4 regions of the Neobacillus niacini genome follow, and region 4 is predicted to be linked to each of the others. Evidence: riboswitches for the same ligand, from Rfam matches in the RefSeq annotation. Region 4 holds a riboswitch; each other region holds the start of a gene.
What was found. Region 4 has a riboswitch for S-adenosylmethionine ahead of ACN6MT_RS17040 (5-methyltetrahydropteroyltriglutamate--homocysteine S-methyltransferase). Riboswitches for the same ligand answer to the same signal wherever they lie in the genome.
Positions count from the first base shown of each region.

Region 1: it holds a riboswitch for S-adenosylmethionine, as region 4 does, so the genes downstream of both, metK (methionine adenosyltransferase) here and ACN6MT_RS17040 (5-methyltetrahydropteroyltriglutamate--homocysteine S-methyltransferase) in region 4, are expected to answer to the same signal.
Region 2: it holds a riboswitch for S-adenosylmethionine, as region 4 does, so the genes downstream of both, ACN6MT_RS21245 (phosphoadenylyl-sulfate reductase) here and ACN6MT_RS17040 (5-methyltetrahydropteroyltriglutamate--homocysteine S-methyltransferase) in region 4, are expected to answer to the same signal.
Region 3: it holds a riboswitch for S-adenosylmethionine, as region 4 does, so the genes downstream of both, ACN6MT_RS10305 (methionine biosynthesis PLP-dependent protein) here and ACN6MT_RS17040 (5-methyltetrahydropteroyltriglutamate--homocysteine S-methyltransferase) in region 4, are expected to answer to the same signal.

Region 1 is NZ_CP183883.1:2,277,275-2,283,094, forward strand. It holds gene pckA (phosphoenolpyruvate carboxykinase (ATP)) at 1-383, opposite strand, end outside; SAM riboswitch class I at 604-744, shown strand; gene metK (methionine adenosyltransferase) at 947-2,149, shown strand; gene asnB (asparagine synthase (glutamine-hydrolyzing)) at 2,348-4,240, shown strand; gene ACN6MT_RS10850 (gamma carbonic anhydrase family protein) at 5,003-5,515, opposite strand; gene ACN6MT_RS10855 (alpha/beta hydrolase) at 5,596-5,820, shown strand, end outside.
Region 2 is NZ_CP183883.1:4,292,239-4,298,058, reverse strand. It holds gene nirB (nitrite reductase large subunit NirB) at 1-332, shown strand, start outside; gene nirD (nitrite reductase small subunit NirD) at 352-675, shown strand; gene ACN6MT_RS21260 (formate/nitrite transporter family protein) at 769-1,614, shown strand; gene cobA (uroporphyrinogen-III C-methyltransferase) at 1,633-2,406, shown strand; gene ACN6MT_RS21250 (anthranilate phosphoribosyltransferase) at 2,390-3,439, shown strand; SAM riboswitch class I at 3,578-3,679, shown strand; gene ACN6MT_RS21245 (phosphoadenylyl-sulfate reductase) at 3,752-4,468, shown strand; gene ACN6MT_RS21240 (anion permease) at 4,484-5,542, shown strand; gene sat (sulfate adenylyltransferase) at 5,682-5,820, shown strand, end outside.
Region 3 is NZ_CP183883.1:2,184,627-2,190,446, reverse strand. It holds gene ACN6MT_RS10330 (oligosaccharide flippase family protein) at 1-386, opposite strand, end outside; gene ACN6MT_RS10325 (CpsD/CapB family tyrosine-protein kinase) at 436-1,077, opposite strand; gene ACN6MT_RS10320 (YveK family protein) at 1,070-1,810, opposite strand; gene ACN6MT_RS10315 (hypothetical protein) at 1,861-2,880, opposite strand; gene ACN6MT_RS10310 (helix-turn-helix domain-containing protein) at 3,394-3,750, shown strand; SAM riboswitch class I at 3,854-3,970, shown strand; gene ACN6MT_RS10305 (methionine biosynthesis PLP-dependent protein) at 4,052-5,167, shown strand; gene metC (cystathionine beta-lyase) at 5,167-5,820, shown strand, end outside.
Region 4 is NZ_CP183883.1:3,438,524-3,444,343, forward strand. It holds gene ACN6MT_RS17025 (spore germination protein) at 1-747, opposite strand, end outside; gene ACN6MT_RS17030 (GerAB/ArcD/ProY family transporter) at 744-1,826, opposite strand; gene ACN6MT_RS17035 (SDR family oxidoreductase) at 2,026-2,787, shown strand; gene ACN6MT_RS17040 (5-methyltetrahydropteroyltriglutamate--homocysteine S-methyltransferase) at 2,910-4,037, opposite strand; SAM riboswitch class I at 4,119-4,220, opposite strand; gene purT (formate-dependent phosphoribosylglycinamide formyltransferase) at 4,456-5,598, shown strand; gene ACN6MT_RS17050 (L-lactate MFS transporter) at 5,647-5,820, shown strand, end outside.

The sequences.
Region 1 (5,820 bases), 1.2 Mb from region 4:
GCCAATTCATTGACCACTTGGATCGGTAATTGGGTTTTTTTATCTGCCCCAGCAAACCCTTTAAAAACGAAGATTTCATTTTGTCCTTTTAAGTATTCTAATACTTTATGATAGAGGTTATTAAAGACATCTTCAGATATTGGCTGATTTAAATTGCCCCAATCAATTTTATCCTTAATGGAGTCTTCCATAACAATAAATTTGTCTTGAGGCGACCTGCCAGTATATTTACCCGTTGATACACTAATGGCACCAGTTGAGGTTAATTTTCCTTCATTTCTAGATAAGACTTTTTCCACTAATTGAGGAACTGACATTTGAATGTGCACATGACTTTCTTCCAGCAATTGGCTTAATTCATTTGGGATGTGGACTGAATTCATATCAGAACGAACCTTCCTTTGCAAGTTTTTAATATTCAATATATTCACAAAAAGTATAACACATTTAATTGAATAGTCTATACTAATTAGTAAATTTAGGTTGTATTAATAAACCGTAAATTAAAAATGGTAAAATTTCGTATGTTTATCCTAATTTTGCTAAAAAATTCATTGACAATGTTCGACAGCTTCAAGTATGATACTTATTTGAACGGATACTCTCTTATCCTGAGCTGGTGGAGGGACAGGCCCTATGAAACCCAGCAACCTGCTTTATGAGAAGACCATTATATTTATTGGTTCTATTCTCAAGTGCGAAGGTGCTAATCTGACGCAAGGCTTTGACCTTGAACGATAAGAGTGAAAGGACCGGAACAACCTTTCCTCGTAATGGTAAGGTTTTTTGTTTTGTATAAGACCTTTTATCAATAGAGTTATAATAAAAATCCTTTGTTTATTTCATACTAAGGGAATGAGTACCGTATCAATTTCAGTGGTTCTTGAAGTATACCTGTAACCTTCACATGAACCTTGATTTATCTCATATAAGAGGAGGAAATCAGATGTCAACAAAACGTCGTTTGTTCACTTCTGAGTCAGTTACGGAAGGTCATCCAGATAAAATCTGTGACCAAATATCTGATTCGATTTTAGATGCGATTTTAGCAAAGGATGCAAATGCTCGTGTTGCAGCTGAAACATCAGTTACAACCGGGTTAGTATTAGTTGCAGGGGAAATTACTACATCTACTTACGTTGATATTCCTAAAATTGTTCGTGAGACAGTTAAAGGTATTGGTTACGATCGTGCAAAATATGGCTTTGATTCCGAAACTTGTGCAGTATTAACTTCAATTGGAGAACAAAGTCCTGATATTGCAATGGGTGTGGATCAGGCACTTGAAGCTCGTGAAGGACTAATGTCTGATGAAGAAATTGAAGCAATCGGAGCAGGGGACCAAGGTTTAATGTTTGGTTTTGCTTGTAATGAAACAAAAGAACTTATGCCTCTTCCGATCTCTCTGGCACATAAGCTTGCTCGTAAGTTAACAGAGGTAAGAAAAGATGGGGTGCTTGAGTACCTTCGTCCTGATGGAAAGACTCAAGTTACGGTTGAGTATGATGAAAATGATAAGCCTGTTCGTATTGATACCATTGTTATTTCAACTCAACATAATCCTGAGGTAACATTGGAGCAAATCCAACGTAATTTGAAGGAATATGTTATTAATCCAGTGGTACCTAAAGAATTAATCGATGAAAATACAAAGTACTTTATCAACCCAACAGGACGTTTTGTTATTGGCGGACCTCAAGGGGATGCTGGTTTAACAGGTCGTAAAATCATTGTTGATACATATGGCGGATATGCTCGCCATGGCGGAGGCGCTTTCTCCGGCAAGGATCCTACAAAGGTTGACCGTTCTGCGGCTTATGCAGCGCGTTATGTTGCGAAGAATATTGTAGCAGCAGGACTTGCTGATAAAGTGGAAGTACAGCTTGCTTATGCAATTGGGGTAGCGAGACCCGTTTCAATTTCGATTGATACCTTTGGAACTGGTAAAGTGACCGAAGATGTATTAGTTGAACTTGTAGGTTCAAATTTTGACCTCCGTCCAGCTGGAATTATTAAAATGTTGGATCTCAGGCGCCCAATCTACAAACAAACAGCTGCATATGGTCATTTTGGCCGTACAGATGTGGACCTCCCTTGGGAGCGTACAGATAAAGCTGATGAATTACGTCAACAAGCAAATACTAAGTAAACCCAATACGGGAGTTGCATTTAATGTAACTCTCTTTTTCATTTCTACGTCTAAGTTTAGGGCAATGTGTTTAGGTGAAAACTATTTGTACCTGAATTTTCCTACCTTTCACACTGCCATTTTTATGTGAATAGTGGTAGGATAGGAGAGTATGTTTTTTAAGTTTTGATATTTAGATTGGAGTAGGTGACGTACATAATGTGTGGTTTTATTGGTTGTGTACACGACAAGGAACAAAACTATCGTGATGAACAAAAACAACAATTCAAAAATATGAACGATATTATAACCCATCGTGGACCTGATGATGATGGCTTTTATTATGATGGTCATATTCAATTCGGTTTTCGCCGTTTAAGTATTATTGATATTGAATGTGGGCATCAGCCATTAACGTATGAAAATGAGCGCTATTGGATTATTTTTAATGGTGAAGTTTATAACTACCTAGAACTTCGTGAAGAATTGCTCAAAGAGGGCTTACAATTTGTAACTAACTCTGATACAGAAGTTATTATTGCCTTGTATAGTCATTTGAAAGAAAAAGCGGTTGAAAAATTGCGCGGGATGTTTGCCTTTACCATTTGGGATAAACAAGAACAAACAGTGTTTGGTGCAAGGGATCCTTTCGGGATTAAACCATACTTCTATTTTGAGGATGGGGAAAGGACGTTTTTTGCTTCAGAGAAGAAGAGTATCCTTCTAGCACTAGAAAACGATGTTTTAGATTATGATTCTCTGCAGCATTATTTAACGTATCAATTTGTTCCTGAACCAAATACGATGTCAAAAGGCATTCATAAGTTAGAGCCTGGACATTATTTTACAAAAAAAATCGGCTCTCCAATGGAAGTTAAAAAATATTGGAAGGCACATTTTAATCCGGTTCAGAAATCAGAAGCGGCATTTATCAAAGAAATTCAAGAGGTATTAATCGATTCTGTTAAAATGCATATGAGAAGTGATGTTCCTGTTGGTTCATTCCTTTCAGGCGGGATTGACTCTTCGATTATTGCTTCGATTGCTAAACAATTTCATCCTGCCATTAAGACATTTTCAGTAGGTTTCGAGCATAATGGTTTTAGTGAAATCGATGTTGCAAAAGAAACGGCAGATAAACTTGGGGTAGAAAATATCAGTTATGTGATTACTCCTCAAGAATACATGAATGAACTTCCAAAGATCATTTGGCATATGGATGATCCACTTGCAGACCCAGCTGCAATTCCGTTGTACTTTGTGGCACGTGAAGCAAGAAAGCATGTTACGGTTGTTCTTTCTGGTGAAGGTGCGGATGAATTGTTTGGCGGCTACAATATTTATCGTGAACCACAGGATTTAGAAGTGTTTAATAAAATCCCAAGAGTAGGAAAAGTATTACTAAAAGGCATTGCGAACATGATGCCTGAAGGAATGAAAGGGAAGAGCTTTATTGAACGTGGAGTAACTCCTATGGAAGAACGTTATATTGGGAATGCTAAAATGTTCACAGAGGAAGAAAAAAGGGATTTGCTATCTGTTTACCGAGAAGGTATAAATTACTTGGATATCACAAAACCACTTTATGCTGAATCAAAAGGCTATGATCCAGTTGATCGTATGCAATTTATTGATATCCATACATGGATGCGCGGAGATATTTTATTAAAAGCGGATAAAATGACGATGGCTCATTCATTAGAGCTTCGAGTTCCATTTTTGGATAAAGTGGTTTTTGAAGCGGCGTCAAAAATTCCAACTAGCTTGAAAACCGCTAATGGTACAACGAAGTATATTTTACGAAAAGCTGCAGAAGGAATTGTTCCAGAGCATGTATTAAATCGTAAAAAACTAGGGTTCCCAGTGCCGATTCGCCACTGGTTGAAGAATGAAATGAACGAGTGGGCAAAAACGATTATTAGGGAAAGCAACACGGATCATTTATTAAATAAATCTTACGTTTTGAGACTTCTTGAAGACCACTGTCAAGGGAAGGCGGATAACAGCCGTAAAATATGGACCGTGCTAATCTTTATGGTTTGGCACCAGGTTTATGTAGAGGGGAAATATTCCTTTTCAGGACAGAAAGAACTCTTGACTATGAAAAACTAAAAAATTATTAATGGTGTCACTTGTGAGGGGCAAATAGGTTGCAATCTTACCACTTAACTCATAATTTACACTAAAAAAAGAATGGCTCGAAGTTATCTTCAAGCCATTCTTTTTTTTATCGGATAAATACTTTGGTAGATTATAACCTTGTGTCATGTTTTAGTGGTGCAGGTTCGAATAAAGGGAGAGACGAGTCCGAATAGGGAAAGCATTCGGACAAGGCAAGTCAGATTTGAGAGAGACGAGTCCGATTCGAGTAAGCATTTGGACAACGTAAGTCGGATTCGAAAGAGACGAGTCCGAATCGGGCAAGCATTCGGACAAGGCAAGTATTTGAGAGAGACGAGTCCGAATCGGGCAAGTATTTGGACAAGGAGACTCAGATTTCAGAGAGTCATGTCCGAATAAGGCAAGTATTCGGACAACCTGTGTAAGAATCGTGAGAGTCGAGTCCGAATCGGGCAAGCATTCGGACAAGGTAAGTCAGATTTGAGAGAGACGAGTCCGAATCGGGCAAGTATTTGGACAAGGAAAGTCAGATTTCAGAGAGTCATGTCCGAATCAGGAAAGTATTCGGACAAGGCAAGTCAGATTCCAGAGAGTCATGTCCGAATAAGGCAAGTATTCGGACAAGGCAAGTCAGATTCCAGAGAGTCATGTTCGAATAAGGCAAGCAATCGGACAACCCGAATCAGAGAGTCCAGTCCGAATTTGACCCAGTCTGAAAACTGAACTATTTTTTGTGTGTCTGAATTATTCATGTTATTTCTGTAACGACTTATAATATTGAGCCTTCTCTGCATATTCTGTATAGATCCTGTGCATTTCTTTTTTATCGTGCTCATTTAATTCCCTAATAACTTTAGCTGGTCTGCCAAATGCTAATGTATTAGGAGGGATTTTTTTTCCTTGAGGTACAAGACTGCCTGCACCGATAAAAGCACCTTCGCCAATCTCGGCTTGGTCTAGAATAATCGATCCCATACCAATCAATGCCTTCTTTCGTATAATACAACTGTGAAGGATGACCTGATGACCCACGGTTACCTCATCCTCTAAAATTAATGGGTTATTTGGGCTTTGGTGTAGAACAGAGTTGTCTTGGATATTTACTTTTTTCCCGATGACTGTAGGTGCAACATCTCCTCTAATCACAGAGTTAAACCAAACGCTTGATTCCTCACCTATTTCAACATCACCTGTAATGGTGGTAAAATCTGCAATGAAAGCAGAGTCCGCGATTTTGGGGTGTTTATCTTTGTATGGATAAATCATTTAGGTCGCTCCTTTTTGACTGAAATACATATTCATTCTAATATAATACTAAATAGAATATTTTTCTAGGAGGAAAAACTATGTGGAAGTGGGAAGCAGAAGGGGAAGTGAAGGCTGTAATTGTGATCGTTCATGGTGCAATGGAACATCACGGGCGATACGGCTGGCTCATTGAAATGTGGCGCATGTCTGGTTTTCATGTCATAATGGGTGATCTTCCTGGACAAGGCATGACAACAAGATCCCGACGAGGCCATATAGATTCATTTGAAGAGTACATAGATGAAGTCAAGGATTGGATTAAA
Region 2 (5,820 bases), 850 kb from region 4:
GTGCTTGGGAGATGTATGTCGGCGGTAATGGAGGGACTCATTTACGTGAAGCGGACTTGTTGTTCAAGTTCAAAACAGGTGATGAGTTGGTCAATATGATTGGAGCATTTCTTCAATATTATCGTGAAAGTGCTAAATACCTAGAAAGAACATCAGCTTGGGTGGAGCGCTTAGGGATAGACCATATTAGAGAGATACTATCGGATGAATTAATGGTGAGAGAATTCAATAAACGAATCGATGAGGCACTGTCTGTAGTTCAAGATCCATGGAAGGAAGCGATTCACAATAAGAATCTCTTAAGAGACCTATACCAAACTGTAAAACTATGACGATGAGGAGTTTGAACATATGGAAAAAACAATTCGCAGTGTGTTTATCGGAGAGGTTGCAGATCTGCCGGAAAAGTTAGGAAAAACAGTCACCATCGGCAGGAAGGAAATGGCTGTTTTTAAAATGGAGAACGGTACAATCACTGCTATTGAGAACCGCTGTCCCCACAAAGGCGGCGTGCTTGCAGAGGGGATACTAAGCGGTGAATATGTATTTTGCCCCATGCACGATTGGAAGATTAGTGTAAAGAATGGCAAGGTCCAGGCTCCGGATGTGGGGTGCGTTCAAACTTATCCCGTGGAGGTTAAGGGTGATCAAGTCTATGTCTTAATTAGAGAATGATAGGTAGTGGAATAGTTTCATAGTAACTAAGACCCATAAGGATAGTTCAAAGTGACGTAAATCCAAATTAAGTAAAATAAGGGGTGTGACAAGATGACCATTATAATTCCGAATCAAGTAGTAGATAGTATGATTCAAGCAGGTGAAATGAAGGCGAAATTACCTGTGAAAGATTTGCTCATTAGGGGAGCACTAGGTGGTGCTTTACTTGGGTTTGGGACGACATTAGCTTTTACGGCAGAGGTCCAAACAGGAATAGGAATTATCGGGGCATTACTATTTCCGGCTGCATTTGTCATCATCATTCTCCTTGGCTTGGAATTAGTTACTGGTAGTTTCGCACTAATTCCAGTTGCAGTCATGGCGAAAAAAGCCTCAGTTACGCAAATGTTGAAAAATTGGTTTTGGGTCATCATTGGTCATTTGGCAGGAGCTGTTATTTATGCCATTCTATATATCATTGCTGTCACTCAGCTTGGGCAGGTCAACAATCATGCAGTAGCAGTAAAAATCATAGCAGTGGCAGAAACCAAAACACTAGGATACAAAAGTCTTGGTTCAGAAGGTTTGCTTGTCGTATTTGTAAAAGCGCTGCTTTGTAATTGGATGGTGACACTTGGTGCCGTAATGGCGTTGACAACAAAGTCTGTGATTGGAAAAATTGCTGCCATGTGGCTGCCGATAGTAATCTTCTTTGCGCAAGGTTTTGAACATGCCGTGGTTAATATGTTTGTTATCCCGGCTGGCATGATTCTGGGGGCAGAAGTCAATGTGGCTGATTGGTGGATTTGGAATCAAATCCCTGTGCTTATTGGCAATTTAATCAGCGGTGTTTTATTTACGGGATTGGCTCTCTATTATACACATGGGAAAGATGATTCTAAATCTCATCTGCAGCTGCCGAAAACCAATGTGGCAGTACCTAGTACGCAGCGTTAAGAAGGAGGGATGGTTATTATGGGGAAAGCGTATATTGTGGGAGCAGGTCCTGGTGACCCAGACTTAATAACACTTAAGGCCTTAAGATGTATCCAAAAGGCAGATGTGATACTATATGACAGGTTGGTTAATCCAGAAATATTAAAGGATGCAAAACGGGATTGCCATCTCATTTATTGTGGAAAACGACCAAATCATCATCCAATAAAGCAAGATACGATTAACCATCTTTTAGTTAAATACAGCAATCAGGGAAAAACGGTGGTCCGTCTAAAAGGCGGCGATCCTTTCGTATTTGGACGAGGAGCGGAGGAGGTTGAAGCCTTGGTGGCAAATGGGATTCAGGTTGAAGTGGTCCCGGGGATAACAGCAGGAGTAGCAGTCCCTGCGTATGCTGGAATCCCAATTACCCATCGGGAATTAGCCAGTTCTTTTGCTGTTGTAACAGGGCATAAGCCGAAAGGGAAACCAACGGATGTTAATTGGAAGGGCCTGGCAACAGCGGTTGACACGCTGGCGATTTATATGGGGATCACGAACCTTCCGTTTATTTGCGAGGAATTAATCACGCATGGAAAAAACGAAAGCACCCCAGTCGCGATTATTCAGCAAGGGACAACTAACCATCAGCGTACGGTTACAGGAACACTAGGTTCAATTGTTAGCGTGGTTGAAAAAGAAGGGATTCAAAATCCTGCAATAATCGTTGTTGGAGAAGTGGTTACCTTCCGTGATAAGATAAGTTTACTAGAACCGGAAGGGAAGGCAGAAAGTTATGCAACAATGGCTTAAAGAAGTCGCAAGGGGAAAAAGAGGGTCAAAAGACTTAGACTACCATCAAACTAAAGAAGTCGCTCAATCTCTTATTAGTGGCAAAGCAACAGACGCCCAAATTGCAGCCTATCTGATTGCACTCCGCTTGAAAACGGAATCGCCAGAGGAACTGCTCGCATTTGTACATGCCTATCAAGATGTTAGTACTAAACTAGAATCGCCAAACCAGTCACTTATTGATTTAGCCAGTCCGTATAATGGGAGAAACTCTTTCACAGGAAGTATACCAACTGCCATATTAATGGCTGAATACGGGATGCCCGTATTTTTACATGGAAGTGATTCACTGCCTCCAAAATATGGCACAACAATCATGGAAATCCTATCGGAACTAGGTTTGAATGTTACTCAAACACCGCTAGGACTGGCAAAAACAATCGAAGAAGCAGGAATTGCCTTCGCAAATACCGAAGAATATTGCGCTAGTTTAGGGAATCTGCGCAGAATTCGTAAGGAGCTCGGGGTAAGGACACTTTTTAATACAGTAGAAAAGTTATTGAACCTCGCGAATGCAGAATCACTAATGATGGGTGCTTATCATCGGACAGCGATCAACAAAATTGCGCCTATTTTTAAAGAGCTTTCCTTTAAAAATGTCTATGTCGTACAGGGAATGGAAGGCTCAGAGGATTTACCTGTTCACCGCAACAGCTTTATTTATAAAATAACAGACAATAAGATTGAATCTTCCATTGTAAAACCTGAGGAATATGGCCTATTGGTGAAAGAACCAGACAAAGATAGTAAACTATCTGCACAAGAACAGTCTGACATGAAACTGGCAATACTCAGCGGAGAACAATCTACAACATTACAGCCATTTTACAATCAAGTGCTCTTTAATACTGGCATTAGGTATTACCTATTTGGTGCTGTTAACAGTATTGGTGAAGGTATAGAGATCGCGAATCAACAACTAACAGAACAACGAGGTTTGAGTCAATTAGAAAAATGGAAAAAAGTAAGTCAGCCTGAAAATAGTATTTACTAACAAAAGCGTTCTGGACCGTATATGCGTCTAGAGCGTTTTTTGTTGGAAAAAAGTCGAAAATTTATTTTTCAAAATTTTTATTTTACTTATTTACACAAATCCTATGGGTATGGTAGGATTAATCTCAACAATTACCATAACTTATCAAGAGAGGCTGAGGGACTGGTCCAATGAAGCCCGGCAACCTGCTGTGTAAGGTGCTAATTCCAGCAAAGTGGTGTCCATTTTGGGAGATAAGGCGTTAAACAATCGTGAGATGCCTTTCCTTTTTGGGGAAGGTTTTTTTGATAAATAAAAGGAGGATTGTAGTAAATGAATACACCGGTTACGTATGAAAATTGGAACCAGATATCCGATCAATTTTCAATTGAGGATAAAACCAAAGGAGCAAAAGCGGTATTGGAGTATGCTTATAGCTCTTATCCGGAAGACCAGATCGTTTATGCATCCAGTTTTGGTGCAGAAGCAATTGTATTAATCGACCTTATCCAACAGGTTAAGCCAGATGCTCATATTGTTTTCTTAGATACTGGCTTACACTTTCCTGAAACCTATGAGGTAATTAACAAAATCGAAAGACGCTTCCCATCATTGAAAATTGAACGGAAGCTGCCAAAGCTAACCTTAGATGAACAGCGTGAACAATATGGATCAGCGCTGTGGAAAAGGGAGCCCAACCAATGCTGTAATATCCGTAAAGTTATACCATTAAGGGAAACACTGACAGCTAAACAAGCGTGGATTTCAGGGCTTCGGCGAGAGCAATCACCAACAAGAGCAAACACTCAATTTTTAAATAAAGATGTAAAGTTTCAGAACATTAAAATCTGTCCGCTCATTCACTGGACATGGGACGAAGTTTGGGCCTATATCAAGGAAAAAGATCTCCCTTATAATACCTTGCACGATCAAAATTACCCTAGTATCGGCTGTTTCCCTTGTACACAGCCTGTTAGTGCAGATGGTGATTCACGTGCAGGACGCTGGGTGGGAAGCGGAAAAACGGAGTGTGGCTTACACACTTCCTAGAAGGGGGCTTTTCGTTTGCTCACAATTATAGCAGTGACGATAGGATTATTTTTTGCAGTCAATATTGGTGCAAGTGGTGCGGCCGCTTCAATGGGTATTTCTTATGGAGCAGGAGTGGTTAAGAAAAAGCTGGCATTGTTACTATGCGGGATTGCCGTTTTCTTTGGCGCTTGGCTGGGAGGAGGCGAAGTGGTAAAAACAATTGGCAGCGGAATTGTACCAAACAGTACGTTTACTGTACCCGTCGCGCTAATCGTTTTAGCTTCAGCTGCACTTTCCTTATTCTTAGCAAATATATTCGGGATTCCACTTTCCACTAGTGAAGTAGCTGTAGGATCAGTGGTAGGGGCTGGTATCGTTTATCAATCCGTATTTGTAAGTAAGTTAGCATGGATTATGGTCTTTTGGCTCCTAACTCCTTTTGCGGCATTCTTAATTGCCATTCTTGCTGCAAATCTATTGAAAATTAAAACTCTGAAACGATGGATGGAAGCACCGAAAGCCATACCGATCCTTTCTGTTCTTGTAGTATGCATGGGGTTATTTGAAGCTTTCTCAGCAGGGATGAACAATGTCGCCAATGCGGTTGGACCGCTTGTCGGAGCAGATATCATGTCAACTAGCAGCGGTATTTTCTGGGGCGGGCTTTTTGTTGCCGCTGGTGCGATTCTTTTAGGACATCGTGTTTTAGAAACAAATGGAAAGAAAATTACCACGCTTCGGCTTGAAGAAGGCTGTGTCATTTCCGGAACAGGAGCAGCGATTGTGACTGCGGCCTCCGTTTTTGGCATTCCTGTACCGCTGACACAAATCACAACATCTTCAATTATCGGAATTGGTTTTGCCAAGCATGGCAAGTCAGTCTTAAAAAAGGGTATTGTGGTTCAGCTTCTAACGGTTTGGATTGTGTCACCTGTTTTATCCATGGTACTTTCTTACACGCTTATCCAAATGCTGATAGAACATAACTTTTATCCGATTGTAGCAATGGCAGGGGTTTTAATCTCTGTATTTGGAATTTCGTCATTGATGAAACGGTCAAATCACCCAGTTGCTGAAGCAGTAGAAAAGTAGTCTGAGAGACTTAATGAAAAACAATTGATTTCATCGATAAGGATTATTTTTTTAATAGTTTTTATCGTTGATATAAATCTCTAATTTAGAGGATCTTTACTAAAAAAACGCAAATTCAATTAAGAAAGGTTTGATTCAGTTGTCATTTTTACCAGCACCTCATGGAGGTAAACTTATCGAAGCATTTGATCCAAATTATGATGTAACATCCATTGAAAAAGAACTTCAAATTGACGCCATTGCCTTAAGTGATCTTGAGTTGATCGGTGTTGGTTTAT
Region 3 (5,820 bases), 1.3 Mb from region 4:
GTAACCATTGGGATTATCAAAAAATAGGATGTCTGAATGATTTCTCGTTGTCCTGCGTTTGATAGATGAATAATTAGGAATCCACATAGAAATGTAACGACCAGTAAACCCATTCTCATTTTCACGTATGAGGAAATAAGAATGGATGTGTTAACCTCCTTCTTAGACCCTTCTCTTAGGACGATGTCACTTAGTCCAGCATCTGTAAAATAGCCCATAATCATGGCAAACGCTAAAACAACACTAAACATTCCATAATAATAAGACTGTAAATAATAAGCTAACACGATTAACGCCGCAGCATTTAATACACTAGATAAAGCTGTACTATAAAATAAATGTATAATATTCTTTGCAATTGAATTTTTCTTAACTATATTGTCCATGAATTAGCCACCTTATTTTGACACCTGGTTACCAAAACTACTGCCTGCATTATCCTGTTTGATAAATGACTCCAAGGATTTTTTGACTTGTTCTCTCTATATACTCTTTCGTCTTAAGTGCCTCTTCTTTCTTGGTTTTATTAGCTCTTACCACTAAAATTACACCATCACATTGGTTTACTAGAATATGAGAATCTGATACGGTCAAAAACGGTGGAGCCTCATAAATAACGATTTCAAATTCTGATTGACATTTTCTTGCCAATTGATTGATCTTTTTCGTAATCCATATGTCTGAAAGATTTAAAGGAATAGGACCGGTTGGTAAGAGATACAGACCAGGAAATAACGTTTCTTTACAATGAAGGTGGAGATCTTCCTCCTTCGTAATCACATTGGTTAAACCAGTTTCATTATCTAGATTAAACCAATTGTGCAGAGTAGGTTTCCTTAGATTGGCATCCACTAAAAGGACTTTTTTCCCTTGTTCAGCAAATGATAAGGCTAATTTAGATGAGATAATTGATTTTTCTCCATCTTGGGTAGGTGAGGTCAACATAAATGAATTAGAATCCCTATCTAATTTTGATTCAATATTAGCTCGGATCATTCTAATTTGTTCCTTACTAACTGATTCCTCATTGAGCTGTAGTCTTTGCATTCTTTTTATTGTTTCATCTTTCTTAAACACCGATTTGTTCCCCATTTCTTCTTAAGATTTCAGCCTTAGGCTTCGTATAAGTTTTATTTTTAGATTTGTTTCTTTTATTCTTCAAATTGACTTCTCCTAAAACAGATAAACCTAGTATATCTTCCACTTCTCTTGTATCCTTTATTGAATCATCCCAGTACTCTCTAAGCATTGAAAGACCGATTCCAAATAGAAAACCAACCATTATACCAATTGCGATATTTATCGTCATACTTCCAACTTTCTTTACTGACGGCTCCCCATTTGTATCACGTAATAGTTTAATATCACTGACACCAAACAGTTCCTGCATTTTATTAACAGAGACAGTGGCAATTGTGTGGGCGAGCTCCTTCGAATTTTCTATATTACTGTCTCTAACCACTATATTGATAATTTGTGAGTTTCTATTATTTTGAATAACCACTTTTTCCGCTAATTCATCATCCAAAATATTTAGCTCATTCTGAACTGAATTTAGTACTACAGGACTCTTTATGAAATCAATGGTAGAAGCAAGTAACATACTTAGCTCTTGTGCACCGCCATAAGTACTTTCATTCTTTTCTAATTTACCAATTAATATATTTTCAGTGGCTTCATAGGTCGGCTTTAAGTAAAATCCCGATATTGCCAAGGTTAATAAAAAAACAATTAGGACTGTAATAATGATGGTAAGTATTCTCTTTCGGATAATGTGCAAAAATAATTTTAAATTGATTCTTTCGTCCATAATAACCTCCAAAGAAAATAAATTATCTATAAACAAAAATGCTGTGCCTTTTATCTATTATTCTTCGCCTCTTCTTCCGGTGAAGAATAATAATTATTTTTCCCTTTATCTCTAATATAGGCTGATCCTATATTAGAAAATAAACTATTCCTCATAGAATCCTTCGAAAATTCTATTATTGATTTATTGTCCTTTAAAAGATGAACGTCCCATATCATACCTTCAAATTTATTATCAGAACCGTTAACTGTTATTACTTCTTTCGTATGTTTAGACACCTGAATTTGAAGACCACTAAATTCATTACCAGAACTTTCATTTGGAATCGTAATGGAACTAATAATATCAATTCCTCTTATACAGTCATCTAATGTTAGATTTATAAATCGGTTGCCATTAATAAAACTATATTTATCTTTATCCTTTGGTTTAACAGCTTCTAATTTAACACCAGTATGAAATCCAGCAATTCGTATATCGATAAAGTTAATAAAAGAAATGAAATGACCTGACTCACCGGCATAAAGATGGATACCTGTACCTTTATTTGAACCGGCAGCGTTTACGATTGTTACATTTTTTATTTGCGTTCTATCCCATGACCAAATTTTCTGATCACCGTCGATGTAAATGGCATCTGAACTAAAGTTAGGATTAACAATTTCAAGAACACCATTTAAGATTGATGCATTCTTTTTCACATCGATTGCTCGGAAATTCCCATCTATTCTTAACCTCGTATTTTGACCAAATTCTAGTTCAACTCCCGCTTTTAATACCAGTCCCTGCTTCAAAATATATTTTTTATTTCCAAGTAGCTTAACTTTTCCAATTTTTGAATCATAACTATAATCTATTGCTGCCTGTATGGATTGGGAATCATCTTTCGAATCCTCTCCATTAGCACCAAATTCATCCACATTCACATATTCGGTCTGAACATTAACTGCCCTTGCTACTACTTTGTCTTCCTGTTCATATTTGTTATTGACTTCATTGTTATATAAGAAAAGAATAGCTGTTACCGACATTAATACTGAAAAATATAGTATCAAACTCCTTTTATTCATAATCTTCTGTAACCACCTGTTAAGAGAACTCTCATCCTTGCACCTCCATATACTGTGAAACACTTTTTAGCACTAATCGTTACTTAATCCCAATTTATAAGAGTCCCCGTTTTACACAAATAACCAATTCGATATTAAGAACATTATAGCACTGTGGGTCGAAAAAACAAATCCAAAACACATACCAATTTTTCCTGTTTTCCCTCAATATTTGACACATTTCCTTCTTAAATTTTAGAAAGCCATGATTTTTTTTATCAAAATTTAGTTCTTTAAAGAGAACAATTTTTAGTTTATAATATGATTAATGTTTAAATAGTTTGTTCCTCTCTAGCCTTTTAAGTTAATCCATGATTGGATTCACTTTATACTTTTCAAGTGTATTTGCAGGGCCTCATTATTTTACTAAACACTCTAAATAACCCCATGATATGCAGATTGTCTTTCTACTCATTTTTTTTGCAAGTTTCCAGAAGGAAAGAAAATTATAAATTTGGTCATAAGGAGAAGCCTATGATTGGAGAACGAATAAAGATCTTAAGAGAACAAAAAGGATATTCAATTACAGAATTAGCTGACCTCGCTAATGTATCAAAATCCTATTTAAGCTATATTGAACGGAACCTAAATAAAAATCCATCTATACATTTTCTAATGAAGGTTGCCAAACCTTTAGACATTTCTATTGAATATTTATTGACTGGGATGGATTCAATAGAGAATCAGATAGAAAACAGTGGAGATTGGCTGCTTGATAAAGAGTGGAAAAGTTTAGTAGAAAAAGCCATTGAAGACGGAATTAATAAAGATGATTTCAAAGAATATATAAACTATATTAAATTTAAAATATGGGAAAAAAACAAAAAATAAGATTAACCGCTTTCATTAATAATTGTTTGATATTAATTTGTAAAATGCATTGACACTTCTCCTTTAGTGTAGTAAATTTTATAAAAAGTCTAAATATTGTACTTTCTTATCAAGAGAGGCTGAGGGAATGGCCCTATGAAGTCTCAGCAACCTTCAATGTTGTTTTTCATTGAAAAGGTGCTAAGTCCATCAAGTTATTTATTAACTTGTGAGATAAGAAGAATGACCTATGCTAATGTGCATCCAAAAGTCTTCTTCTTATAGAAGGCTTTTTTTGTTTATATAAAGGAGGATAAAGATAATGGTATATAAGATTGATACGAAGTTAGCACAAATTGGAAATAGAAGTGATGCGGTGACAGGCACCGTAAATCCTCCTGTTTATTTTTCAACAGCCTACCGTCACGAGGGAATTGGACAATCCACAGGGTATGATTATTCACGTACAGGTAATCCTACCCGCCAGCTTCTCGAAAAGGCGATTGCCGACCTAGAAGGTGCGGATCAAGGCTTTGCCTGCAGCTCAGGGATGGCAGCCATATTTACGATTCTTTCTCTTTTCGAGTCCGGGGACGAATGGATTGTGAGTGAGGATTTGTACGGAGGAACATTTCGTTTACTAGAAAAGGGATTTAAAAAATGGGGCTTGAAAACCCAATATGTTAATACTTGTAGTCCAGAAGAAATTGAAAGAAGGATAACCCCTCAAACCAAGGCGATTTTTCTTGAGACTCCAACTAATCCACTTATGCAGCAGTCAGACATAGGTGCTGTGTCTAAAATTGCGAAAAAGCACGGAATTGTTCTGATTGTTGATAATACGTTTTATACCCCGCTTCTCCAACAGCCAATTTTGTTAGGCGCGGATATCGTCATTCATAGTGCGACGAAATACTTAGGCGGACATAATGATGTCCTTGCAGGTCTAATTGTTGCTAAGGGTAAAGAAATTTGTGAGGCATTGGCTTTCCATCATAATGGAGCCGGCGGTGTTCTTAGCCCTTTTGATTCTTGGTTAGTTATGCGCGGAATGAAAACTTTATCACTAAGAATGCAAAGACATGAAAGCAATGCAAAGGCGATTGTTGAATACCTTTCTAATCATGATGGTATAACAGATGTCCTTTATCCAGGAAAAGGAGGAATGGTTTCCTTCCGCTTACAAGACGAAGCTTGGGTAAATCCATTCCTTCAAAGTCTTTCTCTTATCACATTTGCCGAAAGCCTGGGCGGAACGGAAAGTTTTATCACGTATCCTGCAACACAGACTCATGCAGATATTCCAGAAGAGATTCGAATTCAATCAGGTGTCTGTAACCGGTTATTAAGGTTCTCCGTTGGTCTGGAAGATCCAACTGATATTGTTCAAGATCTTGAACAGGCATTAGCAAAATTAAAAGAAGGAGTGATTAGATAATGAGTTCAGAAAATTATAGTTTTGAAACCAAGCTCCTTCATAATCAGCATAAAGTCGATCCGGCAACGGGAGCCGTTAGCGTGCCCATTCAACATGCTTCGACCTTCCATCAATTTGATTTAGATCGTTACGGAAAATACGATTACGCTAGAAGTGGAAATCCTACGAGAGAAGCGCTTGAGGATGTTATTGCAGAGTTAGAGGGCGGAACGCGTGGCTTTGCTTTTTCGTCAGGAATGGCTGCTATCTCAACTGCCTTCCTTCTTTTATCATCTGGTGACCATATCGTGATTACCGATGATGTGTATGGCGGTACCTATCGTATGGTCACTCAGGTACTGACTCGCTTCGGAATTGAACATACCTTTGTTGACATGACAGATCTTGATCAAGTAAAAGCAGCAATCAAGCCTAACACCAAAGCATTTTACGTAGAAACACCGTCTAATCCTTTATTGAAGGTAACGGATATCAAAGCAATTACAAGTTTTGCGAAAGAGATTAACGCAATCACTTATGTAGATAATACTTTCTTAACCCCTGAATATCAAAGACCTTTAGAACTAGGAGCAGATGTTGTCCTTCATAGTGCAACTAAGTTTTTATCCGGCCATAGCGATGTGGTTGCAGGTCTAGCGGTTGTTAAGGATGAG
Region 4 (5,820 bases):
AGGTGAGCCATTTACTATTAAAATAAATCTTCCTCGGAGCATGCTTTCAATGACAAAATCTGGGCGTGTTACATAATCGAATAATGGAAACAAAGAAAAGGTGTAATCGGATAGCCATTGCTCTAGTTGACCACTGCTCACAATACTTTCGCCTCTAAAATCTGTAAGTCGCTTTCTGATTTCCTGAATTAGATTTTGATTGGTTTTATCATTTAGATATAGCAGCGACACTTCTGTTTTACTTAGTGAACCTAGGATAAACGATTCAGAGTAAAGCTGTTCCGACTTCAATCGCTTGCGAATTAAAGCAATGTTTACATTTACTTCCTCAGTAAAACTATCCTTCGGTCCTTTAATGGAAACCTCTGTATTCGATTCTTGCGGATTCCGCTGAGGGATTTTGCTAATATCAAACACATGAAAAAACGGCGTCCCTTCCTGAAACACTATCAGCGAACCTGAAAATATAAGATTCACGAGTTCATTCATTTTTTTGATATGCTGGACGGGTGGGAGCATTTCGGAATGACTACGTGGTTCTTTGTTACTAATACTAAGAAGTATACGGTTAAAATACTCATTTAATTGCGTTGAATCAAGCATTCCTTTGCAATAAAAGGCTTGCAATTTTTCGTCTATTTCATTTGTTATAAACCTTACATCGGCATAATGATAAAAAAAACTCTTTACCTGATCGCAAGTCAATGTCCCTTTTGCTAAATCCTCGTTTAAAAGTTCAGTGTTCATATGTGCTCAGATTCCTTTCTTGTTGGCAGGAGGCCAATGATTAATAGCGCCAACGAAATCAGAACCGCACTTATTAAAGCAGTTGGATAAAAGTACCTTCCGACTATGGTTTGCACCCATATATCACTTAACGGAATGATTGTGATTAATCCTAAAAGAAGTGTAGAAACGGAATACACATGTTTTTTGTTTGAAGTTGAAAGTCCCTTCATCATATCTGCAAGCAGAAATAGTCCTAATGAAACCCGGATGAGTTCGCCGCTTAAAAATTGAAATACCGCTAAAAAGTCCACATGAGATATATATTCTCCTAAGGTAATAAGTCGCCATTGTTCAAAAGCTGGGAACCGCATATCAGATGCAACAGCTGGTCCAAATGAAGACAAGGAACCCATGGTGGGACCAAGAATTAGACCTGCTAAAATGGTGATAAGAATGAAAAGGTTGAGTAAGGTAAATGATTTTTTTAAATGTTGCTGAAGGAGTAAAAGAACAAGCAAATCTGCGCTTCCACCAAGAATAATGATGGTCCCTTTTATTACGGGGTGATAGCCATTCACAAGTATTGGAAACAGATAGGAATAATCTTTCTCACTCATAGTAAAAAAAGCGACAAATATGCCAAGCATCCAAACAAATGGCAATAGGACAGCTGAAACATAGACAATTGATTTTAAACCACTATAGGCTGACCACGCACAAATCAGTAAAAATGGCAGCATTATGATAAAAGCTGGTGTTCGTGGCAGAAAATAAATATTAATGGATTGAATTAAATCATAGAAAGATATCGCACTGATCGCAAAAACATAGGCCGCAAAAATGCTGATGAGAAAAGTAGAAATGGTCCTTCCTGCACGTTCTTTTACCCATTCAAATAGACTTAGGCGCTGTTGGTTTTTTTTCATAATCAAATAAAGGATAAATCCCCAAAACAGTAGGAAAACATAAGAAACCAAAACACATAACCATGCGTCTCGTTTTCCGGTCGCCAGCAAATGAGGCATGATGAGTACATGATTAGAAATCCCAATAAAAAGGATGATAACAAATGATAATTGAGCCCGAGAAAACTGCATATATACACCACCATAAATTCCACTCTAGTTAGGTTTTGTTAGTGCTTCCAAATTATGCATAAGAGGGCAGGAAGACAAAACTTTAGTACGCTGGGTTATAATATCTAACGGAAGGTTTAAGCAAACTAACTTGTTACAAGCATACGAATGCATACTATTATTGATCAATTACATAACGTTTATGTGAAAGAGGGATATGATGAAACTATCAGGGAATACAGTGCTCATTACGGGCGGGGCAGCAGGAATCGGGTTTGCATTTACCGAGAGATTCATAAAAGAAGGCAATAAAGTCATTGTTTGCGGCCGACGTGAAGCAAAGCTCCAGGAAGCAAAGGATAAATATCCTGAACTGATTACACGCGTATGTGATGTCACTAAAGAATCTGACCGGATTGCTTTGTTTGATTGGATAACGAGTGAGTACCCGGATGTGAACGTACTTATAAACAATGCAGGCATTCAGCAGCGCTACCATGTTCTTAAAACGAACGGGAAGGAAGATTGGAACTATTACAGTCAAGAAATAGCCTCCAACATCGAGGCGCCATTTCATTTTGCGATGCTATTTGCACCGTACTTTGCCAATAAAGCCTATGCCGTGATCCTTAATGTATCTTCAGGTTTAGCCTATACCCCAATTGCGATTGCACCGATTTATTCAGCTACAAAAGCGGCGGTTCATTCTTTTACCATGAGCTTACGGCACCAGCTTGAAGATACGCCCATTGAAGTGATCGAAATAGCGCCGCCTGCTGTTAATACCGATTTAGGCGGAGCAGGACTGCATACCTTTGGCACTCCTGTAGATGAATTTGCCGATGCGATATTTAAGGACCTTGAAGCTGGAAAAACCGAAATTGGATACGCACGTGCTGAAAAAGCGATGAGGATGTCGCGAGATGAAATTAATGAGACTGTAAAGGCGATGTACGCCAATATGAAAAACACAATACTTTAATAATATTTGGAGCTACCCATGAAAGTAGCTCCTTTTTGTTTTATTAACCAATTATTTTATTTTTAGGTTGTGTATTTAATTTCGAATACATGAAATGGAAGGAGATACTATTTATATCCTTTTCAGATAGAATCCCAAACACTATTAGCTATGTTCACCAGATGTTTAATCTTGTTCCATTGATCTTCTTCTGTTAAAAGATTTCCTTCTTCTGTACTAGCAAAACCACATTGAGGGCTTAATGCTAGGTTTTCTAAAGGAATAGACTGGCATGCTTCCTTGATCCTGGCTTTAATGGTTTCAGGATTTTCCAGCTCTGGCGATTTAGAGGTAATTAATCCTAGAACAACAGTCATGTCAGGTCGTTTAAAGCTTTTTAATGGTTCAAAATCACCAGAGCGTTGATCATCATATTCTAAGAACAGTCCATCTACATTTAATTCAGCAAAAATCGCATCAGAAATCTGGTCATATCCACCACTTGTAATGTAGGTGGATTTAAAGTTTCCACGGCAGATATGCATGGTAATTAACAAATCATCCGGTTTGTCCGCAATCACGTCGTTGATACAAGATACTCTAGTTTTAATAATATCTTGTACGTCCATGCCTTCTTTTTCAACAACTGCCGAAATCCGTTCTTCCGAGACAAAATCAATCCAAGACGTGTCATCTAATTGCAAGTAACGACAGCCTGCATCATAGAATGCTTGAATTGCCTTTCTGTATGCAGCAACAGTATCGTCATAAAACTGTTCTTTATTGCCGTTATAATACTCATCACCTTGAATTCTAGTGAATAGCATGTTTGGACTGGGAATCGAGAACTTCGCTACTTGGCTTCCATCCCCATATTTTTCTACCACTTCTTTTAAAAATTGAAAGTGTTCAATCATATAGTGGTGATTGAAGTCGACCTTACCAACTACTTTAATTGCATTATTCCTTGTTTTCGCGCCTTTGAAGGCACTAACATATTGGCTTTCAAAGAATTCCACGCCTTTTAGACCGGCTAAAAAATCCAAATGCCACCATGAGCGTCTAAACTCGCCATCCGTGATGGATTTAAGACCTGCCTCTATTTGTTTTTGTACTAACTTCTCAATTTCTATATCCTCTACTTCCTTTAGGGCTCCTCTATCAATCTCACCGTTTGCAAAAGCCTTTCTCGCTGCTTTAATCGGTTCTGTTCGAAGGAAACTCCCTACATGATCGGCTTTAAACGGAGCTTTAACTAGTGTTTTTGTCATCATTCTTACCCTCTTTCTGAAATATAAAAAAAACCCCTCTTCTTTAAAATAAGAAGAGGGTGAAGTCCATAACTAAATCTCTTCTTATCTTCAAGTAATCACTACTGGAATTGGCACAGTACCATTGATAAGTCTGCTGCCGAGGCTTCACAGGGCCAGTCCCTCCGCCTCTCTTGATAAGAGTATTCTCGTATATTTAATTACCTGTAAAGTTACACGTATATAGATAATCTGTCAACAAATAACTTTTACGATATCGCTTTCGTTTCAAATTACGAACAAAATTATAATTTTATCAAACATCGTTCGTGTATTGATAAAAATATATGCTTGTAATCGGAAAAAATATAGGGTATTATAAGCAAAAGACAAACGATAGGGGTTGTATTTGGTGTTTGGTACCCAGAAAAAAAAGATAATGTTACTTGGATCAGGTGAACTTGGAAAAGAGACGATTATTGAGGCACAGCGAATAGGACTTGAGACCATTGCGGTTGACCGTTATGAAAATGCTCCAGCTATGCAGGTGGCTCATCGTTCTTATGTGGTGGACATGCTTGATGGAGAAGAACTTCGTAGAGTGATAGAACGAGAGAAACCAGATTTAGTGGTTCCAGAAATTGAGGCGATTGCAACGGAAACACTAGTGGAACTTGAGGATGAAGGATTTCATATCGTACCGACAGCGAATGCCGTGAACTTAACAATGGATAGAGAAGGAATCCGCCGATTGGCGAGCGAGAAACTAGGGCTCCCTACAGCGAAGTACGCTTTTGCAGACACACTTTACGAACTTAGGAATGCCGTCCAGAAAATTGGGACACCTTGCGTTATAAAACCGATCATGAGTTCTTCTGGAAAAGGGCAAACGATTTGCCGTTCCATGGAGGATGTAGAATGGTCTTGGAATGAGGCAATGGCAGGTGGTAGAGGCAAGAAAGCGCGAATGATTGTGGAGGAATTTATCCATTTTGAATCTGAAATCACGTTGTTAACTGTACGCTCCGCTTCCGGAACAACTTTTTGTGCACCTATTGGACACGTGCAAAGAGAGGGTGACTATATTGAATCCTGGCAGCCACATGACATGTCAGAGGCGCATATCCTAGAGGCGCAGGATATCGCCAAAAAAATCACCGATGCGCTTGGCGGGTACGGAGTTTTTGGAGTGGAATTATTTCTTTCCACACAAGGTGTCTATTTTAGTGAAGTGTCCCCACGGCCGCATGACACGGGGATGGTTACAATGGTTACACAAGATTTATCAGAGTTTGCCTTACATGTAAGGGCGATTTTAGGTTATCCGATTCCAGATGTTCAGCTAGTCAAATCAGGTGCAAGTCATACGATTAAGGCCACAAAAGAAAGTAAGAACTACCACCTATCTGGAATTGCAGACAGCTTAGCGGTTCCTCTTACACAGGTTCGTGTATTTGGAAAACCGGAAACAAAAGTGGGACGACGGATGGCGGTTGTGTTAAGCAACGGAGCAACTGTGAATGAGGCTAGAGAACGAGCTCAGACAGCAGCTTCTAAATTAATGTTAACCTATGAAGATTAACCTATTAGGATCATCAAGATTATACAATTTGGAAAGAGGGATGGTTGAATGCATACAAAAAATCGTTGGTTAATCGCCTTATCGGCGGTTGGCATACATATTTCGATTGGTTCGGTTTACGCTTGGAGTGTTTTTACAAAACCCATGCAACAAGAAATGGGATGGGGGTTAAAGCAAATATCCTTCACCTTTAGCTTGGCTATTCTTTTCTTAGGATTATCT